Regions from separate parts of the Mesorhizobium sp. M1006 genome, predicted to be linked through region 1. Evidence: riboswitches for the same ligand, from Rfam matches in the RefSeq annotation. Region 1 holds a riboswitch; each other region holds the start of a gene.

Region 1 (6,937 bases):
TGGCGGCATGCTTCGGAGCGCGGTACGTCGTCGCGAACAAAAGACCAGTTGAGAATGGTCACTGGGCCTGTGAGCATTCCCTTCACAGGGTTTTCCGTAAGCGACTGGGCGAATTGCCACCAGCGCAGCGTCATCGGATTGCGCCTCGATACGTCGCCGAAGATGATGGGGGGGCGCACGTAACGCGACCCATAGCTCTGCACCCAGGCATGCTGGGTGAAGGCGAAGCCGGACAGCTGCTCGCCGAAATACTGTACCATGTCGTTTCGTTCGAACTCACCGTGCACCAGCACGTCCAGCCCGATCTCTTCCTGCCAGCGAATTGCAGCCTCGATCTCCTTCTTCAGGAAGGTCTCGTAGTCGACATAGCTCAGCTGGCCCTTCGCATGAGCGGCCCGCGCTCTGCGTACCTGCGGCGTCTGCGGGAAGGACCCGATGGTCGTCGTCGGGAACGGCGGCAGCCCGAGCGTGCCGGCCTGGACTCTGGAGCGCTCGGCAAAAGCGCTCTCTCGTCGCTTCATGCTGTCGTCAATGCTGGCGATCCGCCCCTCAACCAGCGGGTCATGGATCTTCGTGGATGTCACGCGAGTGGCGGCAGCCTCGGCAGACGCTTTCAACGCGCCTGCCACCGCATCCCTGCCTTGGGACAGGGCCCGGGCCAGCAACACCAACTCGTCGGTCTTCTGGGCCGCGAAGGCGAGCCACGACCTGATGTCCGCGTCGAGTTCGGTCTCCATGCGCAGGTCGATCGGCACGTGCAGCATCGAGCAAGAAGGCGCGATCTCGACGCGGTCCAAGGGCCAGCCGGCGACGATCGGTTTGATGCGGTCGAGAATGGCGGGCAGGTTCGCACGCCAGACGTTGCGGCCATCGATCAAGCCAAGCGAGAGCACCAGATCCTTCGGTGCGAGCCGACCCACCGTTTCCAGCTGCTCGGGAGCGCGCACGAGATCAATATGCAGCCCGGCCAGGGGCAGAGAAACCGCGGTTTCGAGATTGTCTCCCAGCGGCCCGAAATAGGTAGCCAGCATGATCTTCAGCTCGGGCGCGGCCTTCGACAGCTGGCCATAGGCGAATTCGAACGCAGCTCGTTCGTTCGGGTTCAGATCGAGGACAAGCGCTGGCTCATCGATCTGCACCCAGTCGGCTCCAGACAGCTTCAGCCTCTGCAGGAGTTGCTCGTAGACGGGCAGCAGCCGCGGCAGGAGCGCGATGGGATCGAATCCTTCGGCAGGCGATTTCGCCAGCTTGAGGAAGGTGATCGGTCCAAGGATGACTGGGCGTGTGTGAACGCCGAGAGCTTTAGCCTCGATGAAGTAATCGACCGGTTTCGTCGACGAGAGGGCGAACGTCTGATCATCGTTGAGTTCCGGCACAATGTAGTGATAGTTGGTGTCAAACCACTTGGTCATTTCCATCGCGGTTACATCAGACCGATGAGCCGCCTGCTGGTGACCAGCGTGTCGACAATCCTCCGTCTGACCCTGGTTGCCGCGCGCCATTGCGAAGTAGATGTCAAGTGGGACCTCGCCGCTATTCCAGCCGTAACGGGATGGAACGGCGCCGACCATGGCTGCGGTGTCGAGCACATGGTCGTATAGCGAGAAGTCGTTCGACGGGATTTTCGACACGCCGCGATCGTGCTGCTCCTCCCAGCTAGCGGCACGGAGCGCCTTCGCCGTCGTGAGAAGGTCGGCGGCGGAAGATTTTCCGGACCAGTAACTTTCAAGCGCGAATTTCAGTTCTCGCCGACGACCGAAGCGCGGCACGCCGAGCGTTGCTACAGGAATTTGATGAGAGACAGTCATGCCATACCCCGATGGTTGGGGCGTCGGTGACAAGGAAGGCGCTAGCAGGCCGGCACGAACGCCAGGCTGCGGCGGCCACCGAGACACCCCGCCTGTGGACGTAATTCGCCGTGGCAGGTCTCCTGGCTCGCGGGGTCATAGCCAGCTACCCGTCTTCCCAAGGCTATTCGCCTCAGTGACATGAGTGGGGTTGGCTCGCCGCTAACAGTTGCGGGGGCAGCGCCGGCATCGCACCGGCTTCCCTCTTAGCTCCGCTGCGGCAGCGCCGTACGGAGAACCACGACACGGGAGACAATCACAGCAGTTCGCTTCTTTGTCAACGCCGCATAAAGAAATGTTTATGTCGTTATGTTAAATTTCCGTTGGCATGTTCCAAAGGTCGCCTCGAAAGCGAAAACTGTGGAAGCCTTGAGCGGCCGGTAAATCAAAGCAATGACGCACGGCGCCCTTGTCCAGGAGGATAGGAGTTCGTCGGCTGCCGGCAGCAAACATACCGGCAAGCGCCGTGGTGCTGCTTAGCGCATCATGCGAACCACCTCGGCGTCGAACTTCGGCTCCGAGGTTCCGACCGCTTCGTTGGTGATCTGCTCGCGACCATATTCGGCTCAATGGAGAGGCTGTTGCCCATGTGGAAGCTGTTGGCCGTGATGCCCTCGGTGATATGACACAACGATTTCGGGGGGAGCACACCGAGGCCAGGCGCAGCGGCGTGATCGAGGCCAATGTCTCGAACTGCTTGTTCGCAGCCCACCGGCTCAAGGTAACCCGGCTCAAACCATCGGGCCAGCTCAAGTCCTGTCCAAATGAGGCCTGAGCGGCAAATCGTCGTGCACGCGCACGGTTTGACGTTCGATCTTGTGATGCGTCTTGGGCGGACAATCGCCACGGTGCAGCGCGCAGAAGCGGTCCCCAATTGGGAAGCCGAGGGCGTCGCCACAGGCGGAAGGGGACTTGGACCTGTTTGCCCTGCTGGACCACAAGTTCGCGACACAGGGCCTCAAGGAGAAGACCAAGAGTTTATGCGGGGACCTCGCCAAATTCATCAAAAGCAGCGGGCAGTCAAAGTTCGGCGCCGATTGACATGGAGATAGCCATCGCGGCGGACCGCCCAGGCGGACCGCAAGCCGGAATACAACCGGGTGCAGGCGGCCAAGCTCGTCCACAAGATGGCGTCGGGCACACACCGGCGATGGGAGAGCGGACCGTGGAGTGCAGGAACTTTACGCCTATCCACGCTCCCGTGGACGTGTCCTGCGGCACATCGGCAGCGATATTGAGGAGGCAGTTGAGCTTCTGGTCGAGCACTCTTACCTGCCACTACCTACGCTTAACGTCATCTCGTACTGAAAACGCACCACGCAAGGTCGAGATGTAACATGCGCCCTTCGTGGATGGTTCTAAGCTTCCTCGGGCGCGGTCAATCTGTGATAACGGTCGCTTGGAACCTCCATCACCGCGACGCGATCAAGGTTGGCGTATCGCGCTCGGTAGTAACCTTCTTCCTCCACTTCGGCGAAACTACACTGGGGAACGTCAAAGGTCGCAGCTTCCAATCCGAAGAAAGTCGTAGCGGTTTCTTCATCCAAGAAGTTCCACTCATCTTCTCCGTCGTCATATGTGACGCGAACATAGGAGGCCATGCGCACGGCTTCCTGATCACCCATCTCTGCGATGATGGCATCGCATTCTTTCTTCAGCTTTCCTGAAACCTCACCCTTATCCCAGTCATCCAAAGCCCGATAGATTTCTGGATGATAATATTCTGGCATCTCCTCTACATCGTCACCGATAAGCTCAATGGTGCGGACATATTGCGGATTTATCAAGAGTATTTTGTTGTCAAGGCTCCAACAATACAGCCATGGCCTGCTTGTGTTATTTCTACGCAGATTATGAAGTTCCTTCAACTGACGTAAAATCGATTCACGCGCCTTTTCATCGATAGGATATTGGCGGCTGCCAACAGTCGTCTTGATTCTGAGCGTGCCGTATCGCGTTTCGGCATCGGCAATTGCAAACGGGCTCGTGCGCCACTCCTCGACATCAATCTTCCAGCCCAGCAGCTCCTCGACCGTGCATTTCAACGTGAGACAAAGGTCCTTGATCTGCTCGACGTTCAACTGCGTTTTGCCTGTTTCCCAACGGGCCACAGTCTGTTGCGTTGTTGCCATCTGCTCTGCCAAATCTTTTTGAGTCATGCCCAGTCGAACCCTAAGCTCTTTCATGTTCATAACTCACCTCGCGTGTTCAACACACGCATCGTGGATGAATTAATCTAACACGTCAAGCGTGTTCAAAAATCGCAGCATGTGTTTTTAGGGCGTCTTCGAGGCTCCGGCAGCCGTTCGTGACCACTTGCGCAAGACACAGGGCTGGTACACAGCACGAATGGGCGATCAAAAATTACTGCTGCGATGCTCGTCATCAGCCAAGCTGCCGCCGCACCTTCCACTAGGGTGCCAAGGTTCGAAATGAGTGCAGCCGACCATAGCGAACGGAAGGTCTTGTGCTCAAAAGGAACGAGTGAAGATGTTCTCTTCGCCATTGTGGGAAGCCTCGGGATTGACCGCGGGGCTGGATTTGTTTCGCCTCACTTAACCATGGCCTCGCCGTACAAGCCAAGCTGCCACAGTGCGCGCCTGCTAACCCAGAAAACTTGGCGGCCTTACAGGCATGCGCAGGACGTGCGAAGCCGCTCAAATCTCCCCAGATGGTCAGCCATCGAAGACCGGCATCACTTGCCCGTTGAGCGGCTATACGATAATGCTCCGCGCTAAGCAGGAAGCGCCAAAAAATTCGAGCGGCGACTTCATTCTCCTATTCAGGAAGGAACTATGAGGCGGCAGACGCGACCATTCACCGTGGAAATCAAACAAAAGCGCAATTATCAAAAATCCGCACGTTCCATCTGGGGCAATTTCGACATCGCCGCGGCGATGGCCGAGACAACAAAGGAAGTCGAGCCGTTAAATCGTCAGCTTGTTGACTCTACTGTAGTGGCCCTTGATGCTGAACCTTTGCACAAACCGCGAGTGGAGCATTTCATGGCCAATCCCCTGGAGACCGAGTCAGCAGTAGTTCATAGCGAACCGGCAGACAAAACCGAAACGCCAAAACCGAAGACGAGAGCGCGGCGGTCGAGGAAGCCAGAAGCTGAGGCGAGCGCGCCTGCCAAGCCGATATCCGCGACCACTGAAGCACCGCCGTCAGCGCGAACGGGCCGAAAGAGCTACTCCGCGAAGGATCGTGCCCAGAAGCTGGCGCAGATCGAGACCTCGATCGGCGGCGGCGCTACTCTCAAGAGCGCGGTGAAGCAAGCCGGCATCTCGGAACAGACATACTATCTTTGGAAGAAGGCGGCGGCGCCTGCGGCGGACAGTGACGGGCTGAAGGATCTCGTCGCGCTCGAGGAAGAAAACAAGCGGCTAAAGAGCCTGCTTGCCGATCGTCTCCGCAAGGAGAATGCGGAACTGAAGAAAAGGCTCGGGCTGGATTGAGGAGGGTGGGCAGCTGGTTCTTGGCTCGCCACCTACAGCAGCCCCGCCTGCTCGGCCTCTCTGCGCAAATTCTGGCGTGGCCTTGGGCCGATCTGCTGGATGACCAGCCCGGCCGCTAGCGAGCCGAGATCGCCGCAATCCTTGAGGCTGCGGCCTTGCGTGTAGCCGTAGAGGAAGCCGGCGGCATAGAGGTCGCCGGCGCCTGTCGTGTCGACCAGCTCGCGGATCCTGGTCGCATTGATGGTCACGGTCTCGTCGCCGCGCACGATCACCGAGCCCTTTTCCGAGCGGGTGACGGCGGCGATCTTGCAATCCTTACGGATCCGGGCCAGCGCCTCGTCGAACGACGCGGTCTGGTAGAGCGACTTGATCTCGTGGCTGTTGGCAAAGACGATGTCGACGGTGCCGGAGCGCATCAACTCTAGGAATTCGTCGCGGTAGCGGTCGACGCAGAACGAATCCGACAATGTCATCGATACTTCGCGCCCCGCCGCATGGGCGAGCTTCGCCGTCTGCCGGATCGCCTCCTTGGCGCGCGGCGGGTCCCACAGATAACCCTCGAAATAGGTGACCGCGGCGCCCGAGGCCTTGTCGGCCTCGACGTCCTCCGGGCCGAGTTCGATGCAGGCGCCGAGATAGGTGTTCATCGAGCGCTCGCCGTCCGGCGTGACGAAGATCATCGAGCGCGCTGTCGGCGGTTCGCCGTTAAGCGGCCTGGTGTCGAAGGCGACACCCTGGGCATGGATGTCATGCGCGTAGATTTCGCCGAGCGCGTCGTTGGAGACCTTGCCGAAGAAAGCGGCGCGACCGCCGAAGGAGGCGACGCCCGCCGCCGTGTTGCCGGCGCTGCCGCCCGAGGCTTCAATGGCCGGGCCCATGCGGCTGTAGAGCAGTTCGGCGCGCCTCGTGTCGATCAAATTCATTGCGCCCTTGATGATGCCGTTGGTCTCCAGGAACGCCTCGTCGCATTGGGCGATGATGTCGACGATGGCATTTCCGATACAAAGCACGTCATAGTCCGGCATCAATTCATGTCTCCGCCAAAAAACCCACCGGCTTTCTGCCACGCCGGGCGCGGGCGGGTCTGGCCAGTGGGAATGGGCTTTCCGCTTGCCAATCGGTTCGGCGCCAGCCCTCACGGGGCGGCAAGTCCTGCCTCGCGACGCAATTCGTCGGCCCTGTCTGTCTTCTCCCAGGTGAAATCAGGCTCTTCACGGCCGAAATGGCCATAGGTCGCGGTCTTGCGGTAGATAGGGCGTAAGAGATCAAGCATCTTGATAATGCCCTTCGGTCTGAGATCGAACAACTCAAGAATGAGGCGCTCGATCCTTCTTTCCTCAACCCTCGCTGTTCCGAACGTGTTGACCATGACAGAAACCGGACTGGCCACGCCGATTGCGTAAGCAAGCTGCACCTCGCAGACGTCCGCAAGTCCGCTAGCGACGATATTCTTTGCGACATACCGGGCCGCATAGGCAGCTGAGCGGTCAACCTTGGACGGGTCCTTGCCCGAAAAGGCGCCGCCGCCGTGACGACCCATCCCACCATAAGAATCGACGATGATCTTGCGTCCAGTGAGACCGCAGTCGCCGCGCGGCCCGCCGACTACGAACCTCCCCGTCGGGTTGACCA
Region 2 (6,937 bases), on a different contig from region 1:
CGCAGCATTGCCAGCACGCTGGACGGCACGTCGAGACCAACCGCGTAGCCGGTGCGACCGGGGGCGCTCGGATAGTCGGGGATCAGGATGGCGAGCTTGCGCTCCGCACGCGGCGTCCGCTGCAGGCGCACGAAGGCCTCGACACGGTTCGCCACTTGCGCCACGCGGTCGGGCTCAGGCCGGTTGGCGAAGGCGCGGAAGGCCAGCGCCGGGTCGGTTTCGCTTTCGCCCTTGAATGAAATGGCGCCGGCCAGGATGCGGCCGTCGAGCTCGGGCAGGACGACATGCATGGCAAGGTCGGCGGGCGCCAGGCCGCGCTGATTGGTTTGCCAGATGTCGCGGCGGGTGGTTGCGACGATGACCTGGAACACGGGCACGCCGGCGCGGTCGAACAGGGTTTCAACGCCGGGCTCGGCACCCGAGGCGAAAGCTGTGGCGGTGATGATGGCGGCAGGCTTCAGGGTTGCGAGCGCGGTTTCGACAAAGGCGAGCGACGCCGGGTCCTTGAGGCTGGAGACGAACATAGGCACGGGAACCATGCCGCGGTGGCGCAGGGCTTCGAAAAGCGCGTCGATGGGCGCGACATCGGCCGCGAGCAGCATCGAACGGTAGAAGAGAATTGGCACGACGTCCCCCTCCCTCTCGAGGGGAGGGTGGCCCGCACGGCCGGGTGGGGTCGTCACGGCAGTGGTCGACGTTTTGTGTAGGCGCGCTTCGGAGAGGATCCCGCCCCCGGCCTGCGGCCGGACCCTCCTCTCGAGGAGGAGGGGGACGCCGCGTTCTGCGACCCCCAGTCCCGGCTCGTAAAATCCCGCCTTTGGCACGCTGACAGGTTCGGCTACAGCCGCACCCGATCCAGCGAGACTTGCCAGCCTCTGCACCAGCGCCGTCATATTTGCCGGTCCGCCCTCGCGGAAATAGCCAAGCAGGCCGTCCAACTCCTCGCGCGGCAGCGTCGAGCCTTCGATCAGCCGCAAATCCTCGTCGTGGCTCTCGCCCGGCAGCAGCGCCAGCTTGATACCGCGATTTCGCGCGATAGCGGCGAGCTGGTCGCAGCCATAGCGCCACCAGTCATAGCCGCCGAGGATGCGGACCAGAATGACCTTGGCGTGGCGGGCGACGCTGTCGATCCACAGGTCGACGGACATCGGATGGCGCAGGTCGCGCAAGGCGGCGAGCCGCATCGACGGCAGGCGGTGCGCATCTGCCTTCCACGCCGCCGCCAGCCCGGCCAGGTCGCTGTCGGTGAAGGACAGCGCCACGACATCCGCAGGCGTTTGCCTGAGATCGACAGGCTCGGCGAGATCGTCGAGCGAGGCGGATGTGGTGGTGAGGATGTGCATCGCGGCTCGTACCTGGGTCAGCCGGCGAGGATACGCTCGATGGCCGGGCGGTTCAGCCCTTTCAGGCCGATGACGACCAGGCGCGAGCGGCGGTCGTCTTCGGCGGTCCAGGCGCGGTCGTAATAGTGGTTGACGCGCGGACCGACGGCCTGCAGCAGGAGCCGCATCGGCTTGCCGCCGACTTCGACGAAACCCTTGACGCGCAACACGTTTTCTTCCTCCGCCGCCGTGGCGACCCGTTGTGCGAGCTCGTCCGGGTTGGACACAGACGTGATGTCGATGACGAACGAGTCAAAATCGTCATGTTCGTGGTCGAGCTCGTCGTCGTGGTGGGTCTTGCGGTTCTCGATGTCGTCCTCGACGGCGAGGCCGAGGCCGAGCAGCACCGACGGGTCGACCTTGCCTTGCGAAGTCGGTACGATCTTCACCGCCCGCGCAACGTGCTTGCCGATGACGGCATTGGCACGGGCCGAGCCGGCTGCGTCCATCAGGTCGCTCTTCGACAGGATGATCAGGTCGGCGCAGGCGAGCTGGTCTTCGAACACTTCCTCGACCGGATCGTCATGGTCGAGCGTCTGGTCCTGCGCGCGCTGGGCCTGCAGGGCGTCCATGTCGTTGGCTACGCGGCCATCAGCCAGCGCCGGTCCGTCGACCACGGCAATGACGCCGTCCACCGTCACGCGGCTTTTCACCGACGGCCACTGGAAGGCCTGGACCAGCGGCTTGGGCAAAGCGAGGCCGGATGTCTCGATCAGGATGTGGTCGACCCTCGGCGTCAGCGACAGGATCTGGTCCAGCGCCGGGACGAAATCATCGGCGACGGTGCAGCAGATGCAACCGTTGGCCAGCTCGACGATGTTTTCCTCGGGGCAGGTGTCGATGCCGCAGCCCTTCAGGATCTCGCCGTCGATGCCGATGTCGCCGAACTCGTTGACGATGATGGCCAGGCGCTTGCCTTTGGCGTTTTCGAGCAAATGGCGGATCAACGTCGTCTTGCCGGCGCCGAGAAAGCCGGTGACCACGGTGCAGGGAACGCGCGAAAGGGAGGCAGCGGTCATGTCAGGTCCTTCAAAAGGTCAAGGGGAGGGATGCGGGCAACCAGGCCGCGCTTCAGGCAATCGGGACGGCCGCGCCATGGAATGAGCCCATCCGTCGAGGTGGCGAACAGCTTTGCCCCGGTGACGAGATCGGCGCCGCTGGTCGTGGTCAGATCACCGAAGACGTAGCTCCAGCAGCCGTCGCGCAGCATGGCCGCGCTGAGCCGGCGCTTGCAATTGCCGAGGCATTCGACGGTGCGGATTTTGATGTTTTCGCTGGAAGCAGCGCGGCGCGTGTCCTCTGCGAGCAGTTCGCCAGCGCGCGGATGAGCGTCCGAACCGGTCTCGTCACGGCAGGACGAGCAGACGATGACGGTAACGCCGGCCGGGGAATCACCATGGCCGGACAATAAATCCGCTGTCTCAGCCGGAAAACTGCTGTCGCGTTCCAAATCAGGCTCCTTGCCCGGAAAACCCGCCAGGCGATCGGATTCTTAGGTCCTAGACGGCAGGTCTCCTGGCTCGCGGGTCATCGCCTGGGTGCCGCCTTCCCGGGAATATCCCAGTGGTTTTCGGCCTTGGCTCGTCGCTTACAGTTGCGGGGACAGCCGCGGATTTGAAATCGAGATTTCGCACCGCATTCCCTCTTGGCCCCTGCCGTTGCGGGCAGGGGACCGTCTGGAACGGATTTAGGCTTGTGGAGGCAGTTGTGTCAACGCACGTCTATGGCGCGGCGATATCCGCGAGCGGCCGGCCCAAATCGCCGGCAGCGGTCACCTCGATGCGTTCCAGGCCGAGCCAGCCCTGCATCTGCTTCAATTCCTTGAAGAGTTCGGCAGCGGTTTGTGGCGGGGCGCCGGGCTCCGCATAGGCGGCATGGACGCGCAATACGCCGGCCGGCCGGTCGGCCCTGAGGTCAACGCGCCCGACGATGCTGTCGCCGAGCAGGAATGGCAGCACATAATAGCCATACCGCCGCTTTTCGGCCGGCGTGTAGATCTCGATGCGGTAGTGGAAGTCGAACAACCGCTCGGTGCGCGATCGTTCGAAGACGACAGGATCGAACGGCGCGAGCAAGGCGCGCGCCTCGATCCTGCGCGGCAAACGGGCGTCCTTGTGGAGATAGGCTGTTTTGTTCCAGCCGTCGACGCTCACCGGCAACAGCTCGCCGGCCTCGACCAGCTCCTCGATGCGACCCTTGATGTCGGCGGGCGAGAGGCGGAAATAGTCGCGCAGGTCGCCTGCCGTGGCGATGCCGTGGGCACGGGCCGAGATGCGCAGCAATTCGCGGTGAGCGTCTTCGGGGGAGGGCGTTGGCAGACTCAGTATTGTTGGCGGCAGCACGCGCTCCGGCAGATCGTAGAACCGTTCGAAGCCGCGGCGATGCGCCGTGGTGATGCGGCCGGCCCAGAACAGCCATTCGAAGGCGTGCTTGGCATGGCTCCAGCCCCACCAGCCACCCGAACCCTTCTGCCCTTCGAAAGCCGACGCCGCGATCGGGCCTCGTTCGGCGACCTCGCGATAGATGTCTTCGATATAGGCGGCGTGCTCGCGGCCCCATTTGGCCAGTCCGCTGTACATTTCGTCGCCGCACTCGGCCCGCTGCATGCGCCAGCGCATCAGCGGATAGGTCTCGACCGGCAAGAAGGAGGCTTCGTGCGCCCAATATTCGAAGACCATGCGCTTGCGCGTTACGGCGGCGTCGTCGAGCAGCGCCAGCTTGTAGGGGCCAAGCCGCGAATAGAGCGGCATATAGTGGGCGCGCACCACGGCGCTGACGGAATCGATCTGCAGCAGGCCGGTACGGGCAAGCACGCGGGCCAGATGCCGGCGGTCAGGCGTGCCGGTGGGGCGCGGGTCATTGAATCCCTGTGCCGCGAGCGCAATGCGGCGGGCCATGGCGAGCGAGATTTTTTCCTTCATGAAGGCGGCATCCGGACGATTTTAGACAGAGAAAATGACCTGCGATTCCGTGCCATGCTAACAGGGTTTTGGCGGCATCCATGTCAGGAGAGAAAAGTGGAGTAAAAAGTGAAGGAAATCAAACAGGAGCGGATCGGACCAGTTTTCCCGGATATGCCGTCCAGCACCGCGATTTGAACAAGGTTTGACTTGCTTCGCCGAAAGCGCTGCGCTAACCCTCGCCGCGTTGCAGCATAGAGCCCCCTTAAAACGGTTCAGTGGTTAAACTGTCACGCTTCCGCAAGTGGGTCCGGTGCTGTAATCAGAGTGGATTGGCCGCCAACGGAAACTGCAGCATGAACGCACTTTTAGGTTCGTACCTGCCCATCGTCCTGTTCATCGGCGTGGCGCTGATCGTCGGGCTGGCGCTGCTCGCCGCACCGTTCCTGGTGGCCTACCGCAACCCCGATCCGGAAAAGCTTTCCGCCTACGAGTGCGGCTTCAACTCGTTCGACGACGCCCGCATGAAGTTCGATATCCGCTTCTACCTGGTGTCGATCCTGTTCATCATCTTCGATCTGGAGGTGGCCTTCCTGTTTCCGTGGGCGGTGTCGTTCAGCCAGATCGGCATGCTCGGTTTCTGGTCGATGATGGTGTTTTTGGCGGTGCTGACCATCGGCTTTGCCTATGAATGGAAAAAAGGAGCGCTGGAATGGGATTGAACGACAGTTCCGGCACGCTCGTCGCGCCGAAGCCCAAGGGTCTCATCGACCCCAACACCGGCAGGCCGGTGGGGGAGGATGATCCATTCTTCCTGGAGATCAACAACGAGCTCGCCGACAAGGGCTTTCTCGTCACCTCGACCGAGGCGCTGATCACCTGGGCGCGCAGCGGCTCGCTGATGTTCATGACGTTTGGCCTCGCCTGCTGCGCCGTCGAGATGATCCACACGTCGATGCCGCGCTATGACAGCGAGCGCTTCGGGGTGGCGCCGCGCGCGTCTCCGCGCCAGTCCGACATCATGATCGTCGCCGGCACGCTGACCAACAAGATGGCGCCGGCGCTGCGCAAGGTCTACGATCAGATGCCGGAGCCGCGCTACGTCATCTCGATGGGCTCATGCGCCAATGGCGGCGGCTATTATCATTATTCCTATTCGGTGGTGCGCGGCTGCGACCGCATCGTGCCGGTCGACATCTACGTGCCCGGCTGCCCGCCGAGCGCTGAAGCGCTGCTTTACGGCATCCTTCTGCTGCAGAAGAAGATCCGCCGCACCGGCACGATCGAGCGGTGAGCGGCATGACCCAGGCGTTGAATGACCTCTCGACCTATCTCGGCGAGAAGCTGATCGGCCGGATCGGCGAGGCGGTGTTCGCCTATGGCGAACTCACCATCTCGGTCGAGCCGCGCGACCTGATCGAGGTGGTGACCTTCCTGCGCGACGACCCGAAATGCCAGTTCATTTCGATCATCGACGTCTGCGGCGCCGATTATCCGTCACGGGCAAAGCGCTTCGACGTCGTCTATCACCTGCTGTCGCCGAGGCAGAATATCCGCATCCGGCTCAAGGTCCAGGCCGACGAAGAGACGCTCGTGCCGTCGATCACCGGGATATATCCCGGCGCCGACTGGTTCGAGCGCGAGACCTACGATCTCTACGGCGTGCTGTTTTCGGGCCATCCCGATCTGCGGCGGATCCTGACCGACTACGGCTTTGAAGGCCATCCGCTGCGCAAGGACTTTCCGCTGACCGGCTTCGTCGAGGTGCGTTACGACGACGAAGCCAAGCGCGTCATCTACGAGCCGGTGGAGCTCAAGCAGGAATTCCGCAATTTCGATTTTCTGTCTCCGTGGGAAGGTACGGATTACGTGCTTCCGGGGGATGAAAAGGCAAAGCAGTAAATGGCTGAAACCTCCGTTCGCAACTTCAACATCAATTTTGGCCCGCAACATCCAGCGGCGCACGGCGTTTTGCGCCTGGTGCTGGAGCTTGACGGCGAAGTCGTCGATCGCGTTGACCCGCATATCGGGCTGTTGCACCGCGGCACGGAAAAGCTGATCGAGGCCAAGACTTACCTGCAGGCCGTGCCCTATCTCGACCGGCTCGACTATTGCGCGCCGATGAACCAGGAGCATGCCTTCGCGCTTGCCGCGGAGCGGCTGCTCGGCATCGAGGTGCCGAAGCGCGGGCAGTTGATCCGAGTTCTCTACTCCGAGATCGGCCGCATCATGTCGCATATCCTCAACGTGACGACGCAGGCGATGGATGTCGGCGCGCTGACGCCGCCGCTGTGGGGCTTCGTCGAGCGCGAAAAGCTGATGGTGTTCTATGAGCGCGCCTCGGGTTCGCGCATGCACGCGGCCTATTTCCGCCCCGGCGGCGTCCACCAGGACCTGCCGCAGAAGCTGATCGAGGACATCGGCAGCTGGATCGACCCGTTCCTGAAATCGGTCGACGACCTCGACTCGCTCTTGACCGGCAACCGTATCTTCAAGCAGCGCAATGTAGACATTGCCACCGTCTCCCTGGCGGACGCCTGGGCCTGGGGTTTTTCAGGCGTCATGGTGCGCGGCTCGGGCGCGCCGTGGGACCTGCGCAAATCGCAGCCCTACGAATGCTATGCCGAGCTGGATTTCGACATTCCGATCGGCAAG
Region 3 (6,937 bases), on a different contig from region 1:
ATCCCGGTCGAGAGGTCGACGAAAGGCAGCGGCGCGTGAGGGAAAAGCGCCCTCGCCCGGCCAAGGCTTCCGCCGTGGTCAACTGCCGCCGTCACTCCATCAAGAGACTTCATGCCGATCCTGATCACTTTCCTGTCGCTGGCCATCGAACTTGTACTCGGCTACCCGGCCCGGCTCTTCGATGCCATTGGCCATCCCGTCACCTGGTTCGGCAGGCTGATATCCTTTCTCGACCGCAGGCTCAACCGCGCCACTGATTCCGACGCCGACCGTCGCCGCTGGGGCGTCGTCGCGCTGCTGGTGATCGTGCTGGTGCCGGCCGCCCTCGCCCTCTGGCTCGAAACCTTGCTTTGGAGCATTCCCCTCGGCTGGTTGGTCACCGCAATCCTGGCGACGTCGCTGCTGTCGCAGAAGAGCCTGGCCGAGCATGTCGAAGCGGTCGCCGACGCACTCGACAGCGGCGGACTGGATATAGGCCGCATTGCCGTCTCGCGGATCGTCGGTCGCGACCCGGAAAAGCTCGACAGGGCCGCTGTCTGCCGCGCCGCGATCGAAAGCCTGGCCGAGAATTTCTCCGACGGTGTCGTCGCTCCGGCCTTCTGGCTCGGTATCGGCGGGCTCGCCGGCGGCGTCGCCTACAAGGCCGCCAACACCGCCGATTCGATGATCGGCCATCGCACCCCGCGCCACGAAGCCTTCGGCTGGGCGGCGGCGCGCTTCGACGATTGGATCAATCTGCCGGCGTCGCGGCTGACGGCGCTGCTGATCGTACTCGCCGCTTTTCTGGTCAAGGGCGCCAACGCCAAGGGCGCCTGGCACGCCGTGCGGCGCGATGCGAAAAAACACCGCTCGCCCAACGCCGGCTGGCCGGAAGCAGCGATGGCCGGCGCGCTCGGCCTGGCGCTCGCCGGCCGCCGTTCCTATGACGGCGTCATGGTCGAAGACGCATTGATGGGCGAAGGCGGCCGGCGCGATGATGTCGAGAGCACCGACATCCGACGGGCGCTGAAACTCTACCGCGTCGCCGACTTACTGCTGATCGCGCTGTTCGGCGTGGTCGCGGTGATCGTCATCGCCGCGTGAACGTCCGAATGGGTCGGCAAACCCGACCTACCAGGTAACACGGACTTCCTTTGCGCTCGGATCGGCTTCCACGCCAAACCTTTGATCGCGTACCCACCGGCAGCTACGGGAGAAGATTTCAATAAGGGTTCGACTACGACAAAAAGTCGTTCAGCGTTTGGCCCATACATGTAAAGGATGCATTCGCCTTCACCAAACAAGTCACCGTCAAACTCGCCGACCGATGCATCCTCGATAGCTTTCTCTAGCCGATCCTCGAGCGCATAAATGGATTCGCGTTCGTCAGCGGCACCAAACTGACCATCATTGAGAATAAGATAGACGATTACCGCCTGGTCCACGAACAATCTCCAGCTTCGCAAGCGACCAGAACTCTATCCCTGAGATCCGGCGGCACTGAAACTCTACCGGATCGCCGATTTTCTGCTGATCGCACTGTTTGGGGTAATCTCGACGGTCGTAATTCTGTTGTGATCTTCGCCCGATCTCAGGCGAAACAAAAACCGCCAAGCGACGGGTCGTTGGAGCCCAATTAGCACCATAGCCAAATTAGTAGCATAGCTGCCGGCACAAAGCAAGAACAAAATAAGGCTACGCCTCAAATAATCGCGTCAGGTCGGCGCCGCCCCTCACCCTTACCATTCCAGGGGCGAGCCGCTTCGTGCGGCTTTCCCTTCTCCCCTTGTGGGAGAAGGTGGCCGCGAAGCGGCCGGATGAGGGGTGTTCCAGCTTGGCACCAACAGCGCCCCGGCCAGCACCTCTCAACCGTCTTTGCGCTGCGCGCCAATCCACCTTCTCCCACAAGGGGAGAAGGAAGAAGAGGCGCCAGCAACACCCCTCAGAACTCGATCCCCTGCTGCGCCTTCACGCCGGCGGAGAAGTGGTGCTTGGTCACGCCCATCTCGGTGACCAGATCGGCCGCCTCGACCAATACCGGTTTGGCGTTGCGGCCGGTGACGACGACATGCAGGCCTTCGCGACGCGCCTTCAGCGCCGCGACCACCTTTTCGAGATCGAGGTAGTCGTAGCGCAGCGCGATGTTCAGCTCGTCGAGCACCACGAGGCTGATCGACGGCTCGGCCATCAGCTCCAGCGCTTTCGCCCAGGCAGCCTCGGCCGCCGCGATGTCGCGCTTCAGGTCCTGTGTCTCCCAGGTAAAGCCTTCGCCCATGGCGTGCCAGACGACACGGTCGCCGAAGGCGGCAAAGGCGTCTTTCTCGCCGGTGTGCCATTTGCCCTTGATGAACTGAACGACGCCGACGCGCTTGCCATAGCCGAGCATCCTGAGCGCCAGCCCAAAGGCGGCCGTGGTCTTGCCCTTGCCCGGTCCGGTGTTGACGATCAGCAGCCCCTTCTTGACCGTCTTGGCCGCGACCTCGGCGTCCTGCACCGCCTTGCGCTTGGCCATCTTGGCGCGGTGGCGTTCCTCGTCCTTGGGATCGATAGTATCAGCCATGTCATTTCACCTTGAGCGGCAGCCCCGCCACCATCAAAAGCACGGTGCCGGCAACAGCCGCGACGTCCTGGTTCAGCCGGCCGGCGGCGTCGCGAAACCGTCTTGCCAGCGCATTGTCCGGCACGATGCCCTGGCCGACCTCGTTGGACACCACGAACCACGGCCCACGCGGCCGCGACAGCACATCGGCCAGCCTCCGGCATTCGGCCTCGACATCATGGTCGGCCAGCATATGGTTGGTCAGCCACAGCGTCAGGCAATCGATCAGCACCGGCTGGCCGTCAGGCAGCGCTCCGATCGCGCCGGCAAGGTCGAGCGGCGCATCGATGGTCGTCCAGCCGGCGCCGCGGCGCGAGCGGTGCAGCGCGATGCGCTGGCGCATCTCGTCGTCATAGGCTTGCGCCGTGGCGATATAGCTCCAAGGCGGCGGGCCGACCGTCACCAGGCTCTCGGCATGCGCGCACTTGGCGGGGCGCGCACCGCCGATGACCAGGGTAAGTGCCCCGGCAGCGCGGTCAGGCAAAGCTGTCGCGCAGGCTGGTCGCCGTGCCCGTGAAGCGTCCGCGCACCACGCCGACGACCGCGCCGAGCACCAGCCAGAACACCAGGTTGGTCAGCGTCACCGCCACCACGAACTGGTGGTGCAGGCCTTCCGGGATCGCCGTCTCGAAGCTATCGGGCTGCGGCGCGCCGACAATATGCGGCGCCACGATCAACGCTACGGCAAGGATCGCCAGCGGCAACGATCTGCGGAAGGCGATAAGGCCGAGCCCGGCGGCGGTCGCCACCACTGTTGCCCACCACCAGATCTGGCGTTGGACAAGGTCGGCCGCCGGCATCGCCGGCAGTTCCGGCGGCAGGCCGAGGCCCGGCGCCAGCGTGAACACGGCAAAGCCGGCAAGCCCCCAGAACAGGCCCTGGCGCCAGTTGCCGATGCCGCCGGCGAATTCCGAAACCGCGATCAGGACCAGCGCAAAGCCGATGCCGGTGACGATATTGGCAACGACGCTGAAGCCGAAGCGCTCGAAACCGTCGGCCGGCGCCCAGCCTTCGTCTTCCGCCGGAGCCATTGCTTCAGCCGGTGCCGGCGCGGCGCTGCTCATAGCCGTCGTGCCCGCGGCGTTTTCGGCCGGTGCCGCAGGTGCCGCGGCATGGTCATGGCCGCCGCCGGCCTGTTCGTAGACTTCCGCCTTCAGGATGAGCGGCACCGTGGCATAGGCTTGCATGCAGGCGAGAGCCACGCCGGCCACAAGCCCTGCGATCGCCGCGATGAACACGACGTTGCGAAACAGTGTCATGATGTCAGCCCCTTGTCAGTGGCAGGGAAAGCCCATCGAATGGCGATAGTCGTGCGCGGCATTGTGGACCGCATCGATATGCGAGAAGCCGACAAAGCCCATGACGAAAATGCCGAGGAATGCAGCAAGCGCCAGCTGCATGAGACGCGACTGCGAGGAGGCGGAAGCGCCGAGCGAAACGGAAGCGGTATTCATGTCTTGTCCTTTCGCCCTCCACCCGAGGGCATAGAAGTCAGTTTCCTGTCGCCGGCAGGTCTCCTGGCTCGCGGATCAGCGCCCTTCCCCACCTTCCCGAAGGCGAACCTTCAGTGGCATATGGAGAGGACTACCGCACACAGTTGCGGGGGCAGCCACGGCATTGGGCAAACAATTTCGCCCGCACCGCATTCCCTCTTGGTTCCAAACGGAACCGACGACATCAGCGACTATAGGCAGAATCGCCGCGCCCGGCAAACCAAATTCCGCCGGATCGTGTGGCGAATGCGCCGCCTCGCCAAGTTCGCAGACCGGCGCCGCGATTGACAATTTTCGCAGCCGGGTGTCGGCTGGCGGATGGGGAGGAAGCCGGCATGCAACCCAGCCCGAACAAGCGATTCCCTACAACGGCCTGACGCGGCCCGAGCCGACGCTGCCGTCAAACAGCCTATTGGGACATCGCAGCCTATCAGCGCGATCTCGAGGCCATCTGGTATCGCAACTGGCTGCTCGTCTGCCGCGACGCGAAGCGCTCGCCGATCCGGCCGCCGATATCGACAACATCGTCGCGTTCGGTACCCAGGTGCTGGAGGAGGATGCTGATATCTGCGAGGTCAACCAGATGGGCCTGCGCTCGATGCGCCACAAGGCCGGCGTGCTGATGCCCGAGGAATACGACTTGCACCGCTTCCACAACTGGGTGCGCGAGCGCCATGCGGCGCTCGCACATCAAAGCGATTTGGGCAGATAACGCCAGGTGACGAAGCCGCAGGCCACCGCCAGCAGCCCGAGCGTCGCGAAAACCGCGCCCAGGCCGAAGAACGCCAGCACGCCGGCCAAAGGCTTTCCGGCTGTGGCCTAAAGCAGCCCTGATGCCGACCGGCGCCAACACGACGCAAGGTCCTGCTTCTTTTGACGGTGGCAACCGTGATAGTCGTCTTGCCGGGGCTGAATCAAGACAGCGAGACCATGAGCATCGACACGCCGACCGCAGCCGTTCAGGATCAACCGAAGTCGAAGCGCATCGCCGTTATCGACATTGCACGCGGCATCGCTTTGCTTGCCATGGCGAGCTATCATTTCACCTGGGACGTCGAATTCTTCGGCTACACCGATCCCGGCCTCACCGCCTTCGGCTGGTGGAAAATCTACGCGCGCTGCATCGCCTCGAGCTTCCTGTTCCTGGTCGGCATCAGCCTCTATCTCGCCCATGGCAAAAAAATCCGCTGGACCGGCTTCTGGAAGCGCTTCGCCATGGTTGCCGGGGCAGCGCTCGCAATATCGCTGGTCACCCGCATCGCCACGCCCGACGGCTTCATCTTCTTCGGCATATTGCATGAGATCGCGCTCGCCAGCCTGCTCGGCCTGGCGTTCCTGCGCCTGCCGGCGCTGCTGACGCTGCTTGTCGCCGTATTCGTCGTCGCTGCGCCTTTCTACCTGCGATCCGAAACGTTCGATCATCCGGCTTTGTGGTGGGTCGGCCTGTCGGCGACCAACCCGCGCTCCAACGACTACGTGCCGCTGCTGCCCTGGTTCGGCGCCGTACTTGCCGGCATCGCGGTTACCAAGCTCGCCGCCACCTCCGGCGCGCTGACGCGGCTGTCGGCATTGGCGCCCGGCCGCTGGGCAAATCCGCTGGTCTTCATCGGCCGGCACAGCCTTGCTTTCTATCTGATCCATCAGCCGGTGCTGATCGGCTCGGTCTGGCTGTTTTCGCAATTCATGCCGGCGCAGGCCGAAACCAGGGAGGTGCGTTTTCTGAAATCCTGCCAGATATCCTGCGAGCAGGCACGCGACACCGAGTTCTGCTCCAGCTATTGTGCCTGCATGCTGGACACTCTCCAGGGCGAAGCCTCGCTTGACCGGCTCTACAGCGACGACCAGTCCCCAGAGTGGAAGGCGCATATTGGCGAGCTCGCCGGCACCTGCACCGCCCAAACCGAGGCGGCGGAACCGGGAACGCGCTAATCGAGGGAGGACAATAATGAGCGACAGTCACCCGAAACCCATGCAGCAAAATCCTGGGCAGCCGAAGCTGGGGCACATCCCATGGCCGCCGCTGATCTATATCGCTGCCATCATCGTCAGCGTCGCGCTAGGGCTGTTCTATCCGCTGCCGTGGATCGGCGATCTTCTCGGCGACATCCTGTTCGCCGCCGGCCTTGTGGGGTTGGTGGCGGTTGCCGCGCTCTGGTTCACGGCAATCCGCACCATGATCCGCGCCAAGACGACGCTCAACCCGAACGGCGTGCCTGACCATCTGGTGACCACCGGACCCTTCGCCGTCAGCCGCAACCCGATCTACCTCGCCAACACGCTGCTGCTGGTCAGCCTCGCCTTTGTCACTGGGATCGCCTGGTTCCTGCCGCTGGCAGTCATCGCGGCGTTCCTGACGCAGAAGCTGACGATCGAGAGCGAGGAGAAGGTGCTGACGGCCAAATTCGGCAAGAAATACCGGGACTACGCCAAAAGGGTGCGGCGCTGGATTTGAGCCGAGGCTGACACCGGCTTAGGTGGTGACGCCGAGCTCCACCAGCCGCTCGACGCAGGATTCCTCGGCCTGGTCGAGCTCTGCCAGGGTCTCTTCGAGGTCGCGGCGTTTCTGGCGAAGATCCTCGCGCTTTTCCTCGATGCGCTTGATCATCAGTTTGAGCTGGCCTACCTCGCCGGGCGGCTCCCTGTACATCTGGATGATCTCGCGGATCTCGTTGATCGAGAAGCCGAGTCTTTTTCCCCGCATGATCTGGCGGATGAGATGCCGGTCCGACGGACGGAACAGCCGCGTGCGGCCGCGTCTTACCGGCTGCACCAGCCCTTCGTCCTCATAGAAGCGCAACGTCCGCGTCGACACGTCGAATTCGCGGGTCAGCTCCGTGATCGAATAATATTCCCGCATCGTCACTCC

Evidence for each region. Region 1 has a riboswitch for cobalamin ahead of metE (5-methyltetrahydropteroyltriglutamate--homocysteine S-methyltransferase). Riboswitches for the same ligand answer to the same signal wherever they lie in the genome.
Region 2: linked by a shared signal. The riboswitch ahead of NKH60_RS00690 (DUF1636 family protein) and the one ahead of metE (5-methyltetrahydropteroyltriglutamate--homocysteine S-methyltransferase) in region 1 are both predicted to bind cobalamin.
Region 3: linked by a shared signal. The riboswitch ahead of NKH60_RS00505 (CbtB domain-containing protein) and the one ahead of metE (5-methyltetrahydropteroyltriglutamate--homocysteine S-methyltransferase) in region 1 are both predicted to bind cobalamin.

Annotation. Positions count from the first base shown of each region.
Region 1 covers NZ_JAMYMZ010000044.1:32,068-39,004, forward strand. Annotated here, with positions in the region: gene metE (5-methyltetrahydropteroyltriglutamate--homocysteine S-methyltransferase) at 1-1,808, opposite strand, end outside; cobalamin riboswitch at 1,904-2,105, opposite strand; gene NKH60_RS27920 (hypothetical protein) at 2,760-2,888, shown strand; gene NKH60_RS27925 (helix-turn-helix transcriptional regulator) at 3,206-4,039, opposite strand; gene NKH60_RS27930 (MFS transporter) at 4,102-4,353, opposite strand; gene NKH60_RS27935 (transposase) at 4,643-5,305, shown strand; gene NKH60_RS27940 (adenosine kinase) at 5,338-6,330, opposite strand; gene metK (methionine adenosyltransferase) at 6,441-6,937, opposite strand, start outside.
Region 2 covers NZ_JAMYMZ010000001.1:136,966-143,902, reverse strand. Annotated here, with positions in the region: gene NKH60_RS00700 (cobaltochelatase subunit CobN) at 1-1,343, opposite strand, end outside; gene cobW (cobalamin biosynthesis protein CobW) at 1,361-2,401, opposite strand; gene NKH60_RS00690 (DUF1636 family protein) at 2,398-2,832, opposite strand; cobalamin riboswitch at 2,871-3,074, opposite strand; gene NKH60_RS00685 (winged helix-turn-helix domain-containing protein) at 3,104-4,303, opposite strand; gene NKH60_RS00680 (NADH-quinone oxidoreductase subunit A) at 4,639-5,004, shown strand; gene NKH60_RS00675 (NuoB/complex I 20 kDa subunit family protein) at 4,995-5,576, shown strand; gene NKH60_RS00670 (NADH-quinone oxidoreductase subunit C) at 5,582-6,184, shown strand; gene NKH60_RS00665 (NADH-quinone oxidoreductase subunit D) at 6,185-6,937, shown strand, end outside.
Region 3 covers NZ_JAMYMZ010000001.1:101,690-108,626, forward strand. Annotated here, with positions in the region: gene cobD (threonine-phosphate decarboxylase CobD) at 1-113, opposite strand, end outside; gene cbiB (adenosylcobinamide-phosphate synthase CbiB) at 112-1,083, shown strand; gene NKH60_RS00485 (hypothetical protein) at 1,014-1,424, opposite strand; gene cobO (cob(I)yrinic acid a,c-diamide adenosyltransferase) at 1,922-2,539, opposite strand; gene cobU (bifunctional adenosylcobinamide kinase/adenosylcobinamide-phosphate guanylyltransferase) at 2,541-3,062, opposite strand; gene NKH60_RS00500 (CbtA family protein) at 3,055-3,837, opposite strand; gene NKH60_RS00505 (CbtB domain-containing protein) at 3,853-4,032, opposite strand; cobalamin riboswitch at 4,069-4,266, opposite strand; gene NKH60_RS00510 (SRPBCC family protein) at 4,376-4,783, shown strand; gene NKH60_RS00515 (heparan-alpha-glucosaminide N-acetyltransferase) at 5,002-6,000, shown strand; gene NKH60_RS00520 (methyltransferase family protein) at 6,017-6,523, shown strand; gene NKH60_RS00525 (MerR family transcriptional regulator) at 6,542-6,928, opposite strand.